4 regions of the Enterobacter vonholyi genome follow, and region 3 is predicted to be linked to each of the others. Evidence: predicted binding sites of a transcription regulator. Region 3 holds the regulator's gene; each other region holds the start of a gene.
The links. The regulator CRP, encoded in region 3, controls carbon source genes, mostly activating them, when cyclic AMP is high. The targets are predictions, from matches to a motif close to ATGTGANNNNNNTCACAT.
Positions count from the first base shown of each region.

Region 1 (3,775 bases), 1.8 Mb from region 3:
AGGGTGCCCTGATACATCTCCAGCGCCATGTTCAGGGATTCGATCGATTCCATATCCAGGTGGTTAGTCGGTTCGTCCATCACCAGGATGTTTGGTTTTTCCATCATCAGCTTGCCGAACAGCATGCGTCCCTTCTCGCCACCGGAAAGCACTTTAGCCGGCTTCTTGATGTCGTCCTGGCTGAACAGCAGACGACCCAGAATGCTGCGCACCGCCTGCTCGTCGTCGCCTTCCTGCTTCCACTGGCTCATCCAGTCGAAGACGGTCAGGTCATTCTCGAACTCATATTCATGGTCCTGCGCGTAGTAACCAATCTGCGCGTTTTCGGACCATTTCACGGTGCCGTTGTCCGGCTGCAGTTCGCCGACCAGGGTTTTCAGCATGGTGGATTTACCCACGCCGTTGGCGCCCAGAATGGCAATCTTCTCGCCCACTTCCAGCAGCAGGTTGAAGTTTTTAAACAGCGGGCCTTCATCGAAGCCTTTGGTAAGAGCTTCCACTTCCAGCGCGTTACGGAACAGCTTCTTGTCCTGCTCGAAGCGGATGAACGGGTTCTGACGGCTGGAGGCTTTAACCTCTTCCAGCTTGATTTTATCAATCTGACGCGCACGCGAGGTTGCCTGACGCGATTTAGAGGCGTTAGCGCTGAAGCGGCTGACGAAGGACTGCAGGTCGGCAATCTGCGCTTTCTTCTTGGCGTTGTCCGCCAGCAGACGTTCACGCGCCTGGGTGGCCGCCGTCATGTACTCGTCGTAGTTGCCCGGATACACGCGCAGCTCGCCGTAGTCCAGATCCGCCATGTGCGTACAGACCATATTCAGGAAGTGACGGTCGTGCGAGATGATGATCATGGTGCTGTCGCGATCGTTCAGCGTCTGCTCCAGCCAGCGGATGGTGTCGATGTCCAGGTTGTTCGTCGGTTCGTCGAGCAGCAGGATGTCCGGGTTAGAGAACAGCGCCTGTGCCAGCAGCACACGCAGCTTCCAGCCTGGCGCGACTTCGCTCATCGGGCCGTAATGTTGTTCAACAGGGATCCCCACGCCCAGCAGCAGCTCGCCCGCGCGCGCTTCCGCAGAGTAACCGTCCATCTCGCCGTACTGCGTTTCCAGATCGGCCACCTTATAGCCATCTTCTTCGCTCATTTCGGCCAGCGCGTAAATGCGATCGCGCTCCTGCTTCACTTCCCACAGCTCCGCGTGCCCCATGATCACGGTGTCGAGCACGGTGAACTCTTCGAAGGCGAACTGATCCTGACGCAGCTTACCGATACGCTCGTTAGGGTCGAGCGAGACGTTGCCGAGGGTCGGCTCCAGATCGCCGCCGAGGATCTTCATAAAGGTGGATTTTCCGCTACCGTTGGCACCAATCAGGCCGTAACGGTTGCCGCCGCCAAATTTGACGGAAATGTTTTCGAACAGCGGCTTACTGCCAAACTGCATAGTGACGTTGCTGGTAACTAACACGGGGAGATTCCTGCGAAAAGTGTGATAAACACGGCATTATGCCACAATTCCGAATTGAGATCCCGTGTTGCGGCAATCCACTAAACTTTAACAAAATCGAAAAAAATGTGATTTCGTACACATCTGAATTCCCTGTTAGCGGGAATGCACATATAATGCGCTCCCATCACAGATTCAGACTTATCAACTCATCGCCAGAATGGCTTAGATACCTCGCACAACATGAACATGAAATTAACAACGCTTTTTGCGGCGGCGTTAGCCGTAGTAGGTTTTTGTAAGACCGCGTCTGCGGTGACGTATCCCCTGCCAACAGACGGTAGCCGTCTGGTAGGCCAGAACCAGGTTGTGACGGTACCAGAAGGTAACTCTCAGCCGCTGGAGTATTTCGCGGCGCAGTACCAGCTGGGCCTGTCTAACATGCTGGAAGCAAACCCGGGCGTTGACCCGTATCTGCCAAAAGCGGGTACCGTGTTGAATATTCCTCAGCAGCTGATCCTGCCGGATACCGTTCATGAAGGTATCGTGATTAACAGTGCCGAAATGCGTCTGTATTACTACCCGAAAGGCACCAACACCGTTATCGTGCTGCCAATCGGTATCGGCCAGCTGGGTAAAGACACCCCGATGAACTGGACCACGAAAGTCGAGCGTAAGAAAGCGGGCCCAACCTGGACGCCGACTGCCAAAATGCACGCGGAATACATCGCTGCGGGCGAACCGCTGCCAGCCGTAGTACCGGCAGGCCCGGATAACCCGATGGGTCTGTATGCCCTGTACATTGGTCGCCTGTACGCTATCCACGGTACTAACGCCAACTTCGGTATCGGCCTGCGCGTGAGCCACGGCTGCGTGCGCCTGCGTAACGATGACATTAAATTCCTGTTCGAAAACGTGCCGGTCGGTACGCGCGTGCAGTTCATCAACGAACCGGTGAAAGCGACCTCTGAGCCAGACGGCAGCCGCTACATCGAAGTGCACAACCCGCTGTCCACCAGCGAAGACCAGATCAACAACAACGAAGTCGTCCCTGTTACGCTGAACAGCGCGGTACAGGCGGTGACTTCTCAGCCTGACGTAGAAACGGCGATTGTTGACCAGGCCGTGCAGAACCGCTCCGGTATGCCGGTGCGTTTGAACTGATAGAGAAGCATTAAAAAAGCGGGCCTCGTTGCCCGCTTTTTTTTACCCGTTATTCACGATCACAATCCCGCCGTGGTCGTACCGATAGTGACAGTGGGCATACTCCAGCGCTGTGCCATCTTCCAGATAAATGACCTGCTCCACCTCCAGAACCGGATCGGTTTCCTCGCAGACCAGATGCTCCCTGTCCAGCGCGCTGGGCTTAAGCGCCCGCACCACCCGATACGACCCCATAATTTTCAGCCCCAGCGTCTCCTGCACGTACTGGAACACTGAACCTTCAAGATGGTTTTTCGTCAGGCCCGGCACCAGATTCATCGGCATCACCGTGGAATCCAGCGACATAGGTTCACCGTTCAGCAAACGCAGGCGAATGAAGTCATAGATCGGCGCATCGGCATTGATCATCAGCGACGCCTGCTCTTTCTCGTTCGGGAAGCGCAGCTCAAAATGCACCACCTGGCTGGTTACCTTGCCCAGGTGTTCCCAGGTTTTAGTCGCGCCGAAGTAGTCGCTGCCGGAGAGATCCCACTGCGAGAGCTGGAGGAAGTTTTTGCGAATAAACGTGCCCTGGCCCTGACGGGTATAGACCAGACCTTCGACGATCAGCTGGCGCATCGCCTGCTGAATGGTCATCCGGCTGGTGCTGAACTCCGCCGCCAGCGCAAACTGGTCCGGGAGCGGTTCATTGGCGGCGTACTGCTGGCTGATAATGCGTTTCTTGATTTCCCGCGCTATGGTGATGTACTTCGCCGCCATCGTCCTTCCTTTCAGTTAGTTTTCTATCCCGCTGTTTTTCAAGGCCACTCGCTCGGCAATTTTGAGGAAAGGCAGGTAGAAGAATACACCAAATACGATGATTGCCAACTGCACCACTACCGCCCGCCAGTCCCCTGCCGTCGCCAGCCAGGCGCTGAGAATCGGGGGCGTGGTCCACGGGATCATCACCACGCAGCGCGACATTAACCCCAGCGTGGTACAGAGCCAGGCGACGTAAATGCCTATCGCGGGCAGCAGCACAAACGGGATCATCAGCGGCAGGTTAAACACAATCGGCAGGCCAAAAATCACCGGTTCGTTGATGTTAAACAGGCCCGGCGCCAGCGACAGACGCGCCACCTGCTTCGCCGACTTTTGTCGGGAGAAGATAAAGATGGCAATCAGGAGCG
Region 1 covers NZ_CP162152.1:1,395,163-1,398,937, reverse strand. The annotation lists gene AB3N39_RS06590 (ABC-F family ATPase) at 1-1,463, opposite strand, end outside; gene ldtB (L,D-transpeptidase) at 1,686-2,606, shown strand; gene AB3N39_RS06580 (GntR family transcriptional regulator) at 2,649-3,365, opposite strand; gene AB3N39_RS06575 (PTS sugar transporter subunit IIC) at 3,381-3,775, opposite strand, start outside.
Region 1: the regulator CRP is predicted to act here: its motif matches at 1,569-1,586, upstream of ldtB (L,D-transpeptidase).

Region 2 (3,775 bases), 1.2 Mb from region 3:
CGCCCCACTCGAACATCCCCAGGTTACCCGGGAAGACCAGCGTGCCCTGCTCAGAAGGCGGCGTGAAGATGCCTTCATAGCGCAGCTGATGGAACATCACGCGGCACACCAGCTGGTCAAACATCGTGGCGCCCCACATGTCTGCCCCGCTGAGGTCTTTCTTCGGACGGAAGCTCAGGTCGGAGAACGGCTGGGTTTTGCTGACGTAGTCGCCTTTCGCCGCACCCTGCGGTACCGGTTTTTCCGGGGCAGGCACAACCAGCTTGCCGTTGCTGCGATCCAGCACGAAGATGTTGCCGGTTTTGGCCGGGGCGTAAATCACCGGAACGGTTTTGCCGTTAACGGTAATGTCCGCCAGCGTCGGCTGGGACGGCATATCCATATCCCACAGATCGTGGTGTACGGTCTGATAGCTCCAGGCCAGCTTACCGGTGGTTGCGTTCAACGCCACGATAGCGCTGGCATAACGTTCCTGTTCCGGCGTGCGGTTACCGCCCCAGATATCTGGCGTAGTAACGCCCATCGGCAGGTAGACCAGGTCCAGCTTCGCGTCATACGCCGCTGGTGCCCAGGAGTTTGGCGAGTTAAAGGTAAAGGTGTGCTCGTCAGACGGGATCGCGTTTGGATCTTTCGCGCCCGGGTCGAAGGCCCACAGCAGTTTACCGGTATTCACGTCGAAACCACGGATAACGCCGGAGGTTTCACGCGTGGAGAAGTTATCCGTTACCGAACCGGCAATCACGATGGTTTTATCGGTGATGATTGGCGGTGAGGTTGGCTCATACAGACCCGGCGTGGTGTCAGGCATGTTGGTCTGCAGATTCAGGATACCTTTGTTGGCAAAGGTTTCGCACAGCTTGCCCGTTTCGGCATTGATGGCGAACAGGCGACCATCGTTGACCGGCAACATGATGCGGCGAGGACAGTCGGCAATGACTTCCGGGCTCGCATTTTCCGGGCGCGCTTCGTGGTAAGAGACGCCACGGCAGGTCACGTGCTGGAAGGACGGGTTGGAATTCAGCTGTGGGTCGAAGTGCCATTTCTCTTTACCGGTGGCCGCGTCGAGCGCGAACAGACGCTGGTGCGCCGTACACAGATAAAGCATATCGCCGACTTTAATTGGCGTCACTTCGTTGGTCAGTTCACCCGGATCGTTCGGCATCTTCAGGTCGCCGGTACGGAATACCCAGGCTTCTTTCAGGTTTTTAACGTTGTCCGCGTTGATCTGCTTCAGCGGGGAGTAACGCTGGCCTTCCTGGTTACGACCATAGGCAGGCCAGTCGCCGTCAGCGACCTGAGAGATCGCCGCCGCAGGCGTCGATTCTGCGTTCAGCGTACCGTTGATCTCCTGCGGGTCGTTAAAGCCGGCCCAGGTCAGGATACCGCCGCTGATTAGCAGGGCTACTACCAGCGCCGCAACGGCACCGCTGGACGGCACGATCAGGCGACGCCAGACAAACGGCAGGATCAGCCATATACCGAAGAAGACCAGAATATCGCTGCGCGGCGTCAGCGCCCAGAAGTCAAAGCCGACTTCCCAGACGCCCCAGATCATGGTGGCAAGAAGGAATGCGGCATACAGCCACAGTGCGGATTGTTTTCTACGCAACAGCAGGACGGTTACGGCAACCATCACCAGGCCCGCAATCGGGTAGTACCAGGAGCCGCCTAAAGCGACCAGCCAGACGCCACCGATTAACAGATACAGCGCGCAGAAGGCTGCGAACGCTGCTGTTAATGTCACCAGTAGACGCGGCTGTTTAGAGTTTGTTTCAGCCATAGAAAGTGTACTCGTCAGTTTTTGTTAATAATTTGCTAGCAACTAATTATAGGTATTAACAAGTGTGATCGGAATCACAATATTTGCTTTTTATAACTCATACGCCAGGCTTATCCATTTGCTGATATAATGAGGGGCTTGCGTATCAGTGCTGGATATTAACTCATCCGTATTGAGAGATTTTCATTAAAATCATTTGGTTAGTAATATGAAACATACTGTTGAAGTGATGATCCCGGAAGCCGAGATCAAAGCGCGTATCGCCGAACTGGGTCGTCAAATCACCGAACATTACAAGGACAGCGGCAGCGAAATGGTGCTGGTCGGTCTGTTGCGTGGCTCTTTCATGTTCATGGCAGACCTGTGCCGTGAAGTGCATGTGCCCCACGAAGTCGATTTTATGACCGCCTCCAGCTACGGCAGCGGCATGTCCACCACCCGTGATGTGAAAATCCTGAAAGACCTGGATGAAGATATTCGTGGCAAAGATGTGCTGATCGTTGAGGATATCATCGACTCCGGCAACACGCTGTCAAAAGTGCGCGAGATCCTGAGCCTGCGTGAGCCAAAATCGCTGGCGATTTGCACCCTGCTGGATAAGCCTGACCGCCGTGAAGTGCAGGTGCCGGTAGAGTTCGTGGGTTTCTCAATTCCTGACGAATTCGTCGTCGGTTACGGCATTGACTACGCGCAGCGTTATCGCCATCTGCCGTATGTTGGGAAAGTGGTATTGCTGGACGAGTAATTGCGGGCTGATGCCCTCACCCCGGCCCTCTCCCGCAGGGAGAGGGAGAACATCCCCGGCTTTATTTATGATTCACATGCTTAAGCTGAAGGTTGGCAATCCCCGAACGGTAACGCTGCTCCAGCGTTTCGCGGTTGGTGGCGGTCACTTCCAGATTGCGCAGCAGACCGTCGTGAATTCCGTACGCCCAGCCGTGTATAGAGACCTTCTGCCCGCGTTTCCAGGCTGATTGCATGATCGTTGAGTGGCCCAGGTTATACACCTGCTCCATCACGTTGAGTTCGCAAAGGGTATCCATGCGACGCTCCTGCGGCATTTCACCCAGCAGTGAGCTATGTTTGAACCAGATATCGCGGATGTGCAGTAGCCAGTTATCAATGAGCCCCAGCTCCGTGTTTTCAACCGCCGCCTGCACGCCGCCGCAGCCGTAATGGCCGCAAATGATGATGTGCTCGACTTGCAGAACGTCAACGGCATACTGAACAACAGAAAGACAGTTGAGATCGGTGTGAATCACCAGATTGGCAACGTTGCGGTGAACGAACAGTTCGCCGGGCTCAAGGCCGGTCAGGCGCTCCGCCGGTACGCGGCTGTCGGAGCATCCAATCCAGAGAAAGCGTGGGTTTTGCGCCTGCGCGAGTTTTCCAAAAAATCCGGGGTCTTCCTCCACCAGCATTTTTGACCATAGTGCATTGTTGCTGATGAGTGTATCTATGTTGTTCATGGAGGTTAGCGACCTGTAACCGAGTAATTGCGTTGCGCTACTATAGGGTAACCCGACTTTTAATGAAACCACACAACGTGTGTCAGAACTGAAGGTAAGTTAATTTCATGGCAATTGCACTGGAGCTTGAGCAGCTTAAAAAAACCTATCCGGGCGGCGTCCAGGCGCTGCGCGGAATAGATCTAAAAGTAGAGGCCGGTGATTTTTACGCGCTTCTGGGGCCGAACGGCGCGGGGAAATCGACCACCATTGGGATTATCAGTTCGCTGGTCAATAAAACGTCCGGCCGGGTGAGCGTCTTTGGTTATGACCTGCAAAAAGATGTGGTCAACGCCAAGCGCCAGCTGGGGCTGGTACCACAGGAGTTCAACTTCAACCCGTTCGAGACGGTGCAGCAAATCGTCGTTAACCAGGCGGGCTATTACGGCGTCGAGCGTAAAGAGGCCCTGGAGCGGAGCGAAAAATACCTCAAGCAGCTCGACCTGTGGGAAAAGCGTAACGAACGCGCCCGGATGCTATCCGGCGG
Region 2 covers NZ_CP162152.1:796,112-799,886, forward strand. The annotation lists gene AB3N39_RS03720 (glucose/quinate/shikimate family membrane-bound PQQ-dependent dehydrogenase) at 1-1,780, opposite strand, end outside; gene hpt (hypoxanthine phosphoribosyltransferase) at 1,989-2,525, shown strand; gene can (carbonate dehydratase) at 2,587-3,249, opposite strand; gene AB3N39_RS03735 (ABC transporter ATP-binding protein) at 3,357-3,775, shown strand, end outside.
Region 2: the regulator CRP is predicted to act here: its motif matches at 1,843-1,860, upstream of hpt (hypoxanthine phosphoribosyltransferase).

Region 3 (3,775 bases):
AAGTGCAGCGTTACTCCCGCAATGATCAGCCCGGCCATCGTTCCGCCCGCCCGGTGCAGAATACGCACCCGCGTGGCACCGTAGCCGTTCTGGGTGACAAACAGCACGGTCATTAAGATCCAGTAGGGCTTCGGCAGATGCAGCGCCATGCCCATCAGGCTGGCGGTACTGAGCATCACGCTAATCCTTGCGGCGTTGCGCAGGGCGGACGATTTAAAAGAAAGATAGCTTTTGAGCGCGGGCAATAACGGCAGCCGTTTTTGCTTATCCGCCATCAGGTCGCGGGGATAAAGCGGACGCTGGGTGCGCAATACCCGGGCGATGCGGCTGAAGTGCCAGGCGGCAAACTGTCCGACCGGGTTATCCGGATGCTGGCGGGCGATTTTCTCCAGCGCGCCGAGCTGTTTATCCATGTTAAAGCGCGTGGGGTAGCGGTGATAGAGAATATCATCGGCCAGCACCCGCAGGCGTGCGGAGACGGTCTGCGCGTTCCAGCGGATCACCGCTTCGGCATGGCTGCGCTCGACCAGCTTTTGTACCTCCTGCGGGTGGTGCAGGCTCACGGAGATATGTTCCTGTAGATCCAGCCCGACCTGGAAGGTGCGCAGCAGGCGTTTATACTCGTGGTTCTTGTTGGCGGCGAGCATGTGTAGCTGCTGATAGCACTGGCTTATGAGATCCACCACCTTCTGCTGGCGCGTCAGCAGCGGCGGTAAGGATTTTTCCGGATCGGTATGCTGGGTGAGCAGGGTGTATTTGGCCTCGCAGTAATCCGCCAACTGCACATAGAGCAGGCTCAGGGATTCGCGCAGCGGCTGTTCGCGCCACAGCCAGAACCAGAACCAGTTAAACAGCCCGTACCACAGCGTCCCCAGAGCGTAGATCAGCAGCGGCTCCCACACAGGCATATTCCCGGCGAGGCTCAGCGTGAAGATGGCCGCAATCAGCGAGGCGGGAAGCAGGCGGGCGTGCAGCGAGCTGATTTCGGCGGTGACGCCGAGCGTCATCGCCAGCACGGTCAGGATCAGCGGCAGCGGGATATCACGAGCCAGTAACAGCTGTACGGCGAGGCTACAGCCCGCAAACAGGCAGCCGCCAACGATCAGGCGTTTGAAAAAGCGCTTATGCGGCGTGTCCAGACCGGCGATGTTGCAGCAGGCGGGTACGAGAGAAAACAGCAGGCCCTGCTGAAGATGTCCGAGGATCAGGCCTATGGCCACGGGTAGACACAACACCAGCGTTTGTCGCAGTGCGTAGTTAACTTCCGGGTGATAGATCAGCCTGCGCCACATGGGGAGTAGAGACAAAAACGGCGTGACACCTTGCGATGGCACGCCGTTTAAGCGGAATTAACGCGTTCCGTAGACCACGATGGTTTTACCGTGGGCGGAGATCAGGTTTTGATCTTCCAGCATTTTCAGGATACGGCCTACTGTTTCACGGGAGCAACCGACGATCTGACCAATTTCCTGACGGGTAATTTTAATTTGCATGCCGTCCGGGTGGGTCATGGCGTCTGGCTGTTTCGCCAGGTTCAGCAGGGTCTGCGCGATACGGCCGGTAACGTCCAGGAAGGCGAGGTTACCCACTTTCTCTGACGTGACCTGCAGACGGCGCGCCATCTGGGAAGAAAGACGCATCAGAATGTCAGGGTTAACCTGAATCAGCTGACGGAACTTCTTGTAAGAAATTTCAGCCACTTCACATGCTGTCTTTGCACGAACCCAGGCGCTACGTTCCTGGCCCTCTTCAAACAGGCCCAGTTCACCGATGAAATCGCCCTGGTTCAGATAAGAAAGGATCATCTCTTTCCCTTCTTCATCTTTGATCAGCACTGCCACCGAGCCTTTAACGATGTAATACAACGTTTCCGCTTTTTCACCCTGGTGAATCAGCGTGCTCTTTGATGGGTACTTATGAATGTGGCAATGAGACAAGAACCATTCGAGAGTCGGGTCTGTTTGCGGTTTGCCAAGCACCATGCGCTGTTATCCTCTGTTATAAGCTGTCACCAGAGTCATCAAATGCATCCGGACTCTGGGGTTGCAATCGAATTCTTACCCATACCCTGGGAAGTCGGCTACCGTAACGTTTCGCAGCCAGTAAAGTTTGATGTCCTCTGCATACATGTGTAACGTCAATGTATTACTGTAGCATCCAGAGTGTTTTAGCATAGCTTTCGCCGCGTGTCTCCTGGTGTCTCGCTTCAGCATGATGCAGGTCGCCTTCCATTGCGAGAAATGTAACGCACGCGTAATCTGTCACCAAAAATGCAACGTTGGAGTTTAAGAATATGCAAGCGCGCGTGAAATGGGTTGAAGGTTTAACGTTCCTGGGCGAATCCGCGTCAGGGCACCAGATTTTAATGGACGGTAACTCCGGCGATAAAGCGCCAAGCCCAATGGAAATGGTGCTGATGGCGGCAGGCGGATGCAGCGCCATTGACGTGGTGTCGATTCTGCAAAAAGGTCGTCATGACGTGACGGATTGTGAGGTTAAACTCACCTCAGAACGGCGTGAAGAGGCGCCACGTCTGTTCACCCATATTAACCTGCACTTTGTGGTCACAGGTAAAGAACTAAAAGACGCGGCGGTCTCGCGTGCGGTGGATCTGTCTGCGGAGAAGTACTGCTCTGTGGCATTAATGCTGGAGAAAGCGGTAAAAATCACGCATTCGTATGAAGTGATCGAGGCGTGATTGATGGGGCATCGTGCGTGTTGATGCCCTCACCCTAACCCTCTCCCACAGGGAGAGGGAACATGCTCACGCAATCTGCTTCCCTTCCATCAGTCGCTCCACCAGCGGCGTCATGATGAGCTCCATCGCCAGCCCCATTTTTCCGCCCGGCACGACCAATGTATTCATGTGCGAAATAAACGAGCCCTGCAGCATGGCCAGTAGCCAGGGGTAATCAATGCCTTCGAGATTGCGGAAATGGATCACCACAAAGCTCTCATCCAGGGATGGGATACTTTTGGCGGCAAACGGGTTGGAGGTATCCACCGTCGGCACGCGCTGGAAGTTGATATGGGTGCGGGAGAACTGCGGCGTCAGGAAGTTGATGTAATCTTCCATGGAGCGTACCACCGAGTCCATTACCGCCTCTCGCGAATGGCCACGTTCGCTCATGTCGCGCGTCAGCTTCTGGATCCACTCCAGGTTCACGATAGGGACCACACCGACCAGCAGGTCCACGTGGCGCGCCACGTCGTGTTGCGGGGTGACCACGCCGCCGTGTAATCCTTCGTAAAACAGGACGTCAGTGGGTTCCGGCAGCGGTTGCCATGGGGTAAAGGTTCCCGGCACCTGATTCCAGGGAACGGCTTCATCATAGGTATGCAGATACTTGCGGGACTGCCCTTTACCGCTCTGGCCGTACTCAATAAAGGTTTGTTCCAGCAGGCCGAAGTCATTGGCTTCCGGACCGAAGTAGCTGATGTGTTTACCCAGATCGCGCGCCTTACGGATGGCCATGTCCATTTCCGGACGCGTGTAGCGGTGAAAGCTGTCGCCCTCGACCTCCGCCGCACGGAGATTCAGCTGGGCGAAAATCTTGCGAAATGCGAGGCTTGTGGTGGTGGTTCCCGCACCACTCGACCCCGTAACGGCTATAACCGGATGTCTGGCAGACATAGCAACTCCCTGACTGAAAAGGGTGGAAGATCAGCCGTGAAACGCGTTGCGGGGCATGATATTGACCGTCTCATGCAGTTCTGACCACACCAGCACCACGTCGCCGCTTTTCAGCTGGCGCTTTACATCGTTGACCTTTTG
Region 3 covers NZ_CP162152.1:4,065,512-4,069,286, reverse strand. The annotation lists gene AB3N39_RS19185 (YccS/YhfK family putative transporter) at 1-1,292, opposite strand, end outside; gene crp (cAMP-activated global transcriptional regulator CRP) at 1,350-1,982, opposite strand; gene AB3N39_RS19175 (OsmC family protein) at 2,294-2,698, shown strand; gene AB3N39_RS19170 (phosphoribulokinase) at 2,765-3,634, opposite strand; gene AB3N39_RS19165 (YheU family protein) at 3,665-3,775, opposite strand, start outside.

Region 4 (3,775 bases), 1.1 Mb from region 3:
AAAGGGAGGGATCCACAGCGCGCGCTGCGGCGGTATGACCCAACGCTTATTGCCGGTTTCGACCAGCATCACCCCTTTGATGGCAAACAAAAGCTGTCCCTGTGAATGCTGGTGAGGCGGATCCACTTCGCCGCGCGTATAGCTAATAGCCCCTCTGGACCATCCGATGTCATCGTCATGAATTGGCGTTTTATCGATAACGGTTGGCATTTCACATTCCTCCCTTCCACTTATGATGCTGCTTGTACATGTAACCGAAGAGAGACGCAATGCACATTCAATTTATCATTCATGAACATTTCGAAGCGCCGGGCGCCTATGAAATCTGGGGGAAAAGCCGCGGCCATACTCTGAGCTACACCAGAGTTTATCAGGGCGATCCTTTACCCGAGGAGCTGGGGACCACGGACCTGCTTATCATCATGGGAGGCCCGCAGTCCCCCGCTACCACGCCTGAGGAATGTCCCTGGTTCGATGCACAGGCGGAAAAGACACTCATCAGCCGCGCGATAGAGGCAGGTAAAACGGTGATAGGCGTTTGTCTTGGCTCGCAGCTTATCGGCGAAGCGCTGGGGGCAGCGTTTTGCCATAGCCCGGAAAAAGAGATCGGCAAATTTCCCGTCAGGCTCACCGATGCAGGCAAGGCGAACCCGCTGTTTGCGGATTTTGGCCACGAATTGAACGTCGGTCACTGGCATAACGACATGCCAGGGTTGACGCCGCAGGCTAAAGTGCTGGCTTACAGCGAGGGCTGCCCCCGTCAGATCGTGGAATATGGCGAACGGGTTTACGGTTTTCAGTGCCATATGGAGCTGACGCCGGAGGTTGTAGAGTTGCTGATTGAGCATTCGCAGAATGACCTCCGCCGCGCGGGTGAATTCCGTTTTGTCGAAACGGCGGAAAAACTCCGCTCGCATGATTATCGCGAAATGAACCAGGTGCTGTTTTCTTTTCTCGATAAACTGACCGCCTGACGCTGATGCCTTCTCTGGCGCGTTACTTCGCCAGTGCAATTCCTTTCCTCTAAACTATTGCCTGCACCAGTAAGATGATACCGGACGTTCCATTCCGGAATGTCTGGTATGCTCAAAATTCATGATGTGATCCGTGGCACATTTTTAGGTTTAATTGTATGATGAATGCGTTTCAGCAAGGACTATAACCATGAGCAAAACATTGAACATTATCTGGCAATATCTGCGCGCATTCGTCCTGATTTACGCCTGCCTGTATGCCGGGATTTTCATCGCGTCACTGCTGCCCATCACCATTCCCGGCAGCATTATCGGCATGCTGATCCTCTTCGTGTTGCTGGCGCTGCAAATCCTGCCTGCAAAGTGGGTCAATCCCGGCTGCTTCGTCCTCATTCGCTATATGGCGCTGCTTTTCGTGCCTATCGGCGTCGGGGTCATGCAGTATTTTGATTTGCTCAAGGCCCAGTTCGGCCCGATTGTTGTCTCCTGCGCGGTGAGTACGCTGGTGGTTTTCCTGGTCGTGAGCTGGAGTTCGCATCTGGTGCATGGCGAACGTAACGTGATTGGGGAGAAAACAAAAAAATGATGGCCAATATCTGGTGGTCGCTGCCGCTCACCCTCGCAGTATTCTTCGCCGCACGTAAGCTTGCCGCGCGTTTCAAAATGCCGTTGCTGAACCCGCTGCTGGTGGCAATGGTGGTGATTATTCCGTTCCTGCTGCTCACCGGCATCCCTTACGAACGCTACTTTGCCGGCAGCAAAATTTTAAACGACCTGCTGCAGCCCGCCGTTGTGGCGCTGGCCTTTCCTTTATACGAGCAGCTGCACCAGATCCGCGCCCGCTGGAAATCCATCATTACCATCTGCTTTGTCGGCAGCCTGGTGGCGATGATCACCGGTACGTCGGTGGCGCTGTTGATGGGGGCCTCCCCGCAGATTGCCGCCTCTATTCTGCCTAAATCTGTGACCACGCCTATCGCGATGGCGGTTGGCGGTAGCCTCGGCGGTATTCCGGCAATTAGCGCAATGTGCGTTATTTTCGTCGGTATTCTCGGCGCGGTGTTTGGCCACAGCCTGCTGAACGGTATGCGCATTCATACTAAAGCGGCACGAGGTCTGTCGATGGGGACAGCTTCCCACGCCCTGGGCACTGCCCGCTGCGCGGAGCTGGATTATCAGGAAGGGGCGTTTAGCTCGCTGGCGCTGGTGATCTGCGGAATTATCACCTCCCTGCTGGCCCCGTTCATTTTCCCGCTGATTCTGGCGGTGATGGGCTAAAATTTGCGATGCGTCGCGCAAATTTCATTTTGCTTTCATAAGTTGCATACATAATGAGAAGTGGATCACATATAAAGCCCTGGCGGCTCCGTAAACTACCGATCCATTAACCTTTATGAGGCAAACGCCATGCACCCACGTTTTCAAGCTGCTTTCGCCCAGCTTGCAGAGAATTTGCAGTCAGCCCTGGCTCCCGTTCTGGCAGATGCACACTTCCCCGCCCTGCTGACCGCGGAGCAGGTCACGATGCTGAAACAGGCAACGGGACTGGACGAAGACGCGCTGGCTTTCGCACTGCTACCCCTGGCTGCCGCCTGCGCGCGGGCCGATCTCTCCCACTTCAACGTCGGGGCCATTGCGCGCGGCGTCAGCGGTACCTGGTACTTCGGCGGCAACATGGAGTTCCTGGGCGCGACCATGCAGCAAACGGTTCACGCCGAGCAGAGCGCCATCAGCCACGCCTGGCTGCGCGGTGAAAAAGCGCTGAGCGCCATTACCGTTAACTACACTCCGTGCGGCCACTGCCGTCAGTTTATGAACGAGCTGAACAGCGGGCTGCAGCTGCGCATCAATCTGCCGGGCCGCGCGCCGCACACGCTGGGCGATTATCTGCCTGACGCATTTGGTCCGAAAGATCTGGAGATCAAAACGCTGCTGATGGACGATCAGGACCACGGTTACGCCCTGTCCGGCGATGACCTGAGTCAGGCAGCGATTCGCGCGGCGAATAAAAGTCACACGCCATACAGCAAGTCCCCGAGCGGCGTAGCGTTGCAGTGCCGTGATGGCCGAATCTTCACCGGCAGCTATGCGGAAAACGCCGCGTTTAACCCAACGCTGCCGCCGCTTCAGGGCGCGCTTAACCTGCTGAGCCTGAACGGCTATGATTATCCTGACATTCAGCGCGCCATTCTGGCTGAAATTGCCGATGCACCGCTGATCCAGTGGGATGCCACCGCCGCAACGCTAAAAGCGCTGGGCTGTACGACGATTGACCGCGTACTGCTGGCGTAATCCTTCCGGCGGGCAAAAATGCCCGCCCGTTTGCTGAAAAACCCCTCAGTTGAGTCGCTGTTTCTTGCGCTAACCAGGCGGGTAAAGTAGCCTGAGTTAAATTTCTTCCACGAACGAGCCATCTGCATGTTAAAGCGCGTTTTTTACAGCCTGTCTGTCCTGGTCGGCATACTGCTGTTGATCGTGCTGGGTCTTGACCGCTGGATGAGCTGGAAAACCGCCCCTTACATCTTTGATGACCTGCAGGACCTGCCGTATCGTCAGGTTGGCGTGGTGCTTGGCACCGCCAAGTATTACCGCACCGGCGTAATCAATCAGTATTACCGTTACCGCATTCAGGGCGCGCTGAACGCCTACAACAGCGGCAAGGTGAACTACCTGCTGCTGAGCGGCGATAACGCCCTGCAAAGCTACAATGAACCGGTGACGATGCGTAAGGACCTGATTGCGGCGGGCGTGGACCCTGCCGATATCGTGCTCGACTACGCCGGGTTCCGCACCCTGGACTC
Region 4 covers NZ_CP162152.1:2,962,616-2,966,390, forward strand. The annotation lists gene AB3N39_RS13935 (helix-turn-helix domain-containing protein) at 1-210, opposite strand, end outside; gene AB3N39_RS13940 (type 1 glutamine amidotransferase) at 270-974, shown strand; gene AB3N39_RS13945 (CidA/LrgA family protein) at 1,165-1,560, shown strand; gene AB3N39_RS13950 (CidB/LrgB family autolysis modulator) at 1,557-2,252, shown strand; gene cdd (cytidine deaminase) at 2,382-3,266, shown strand; gene sanA (outer membrane permeability protein SanA) at 3,393-3,775, shown strand, end outside.
Region 4: the regulator CRP is predicted to act here: its motif matches at 2,306-2,323, upstream of cdd (cytidine deaminase).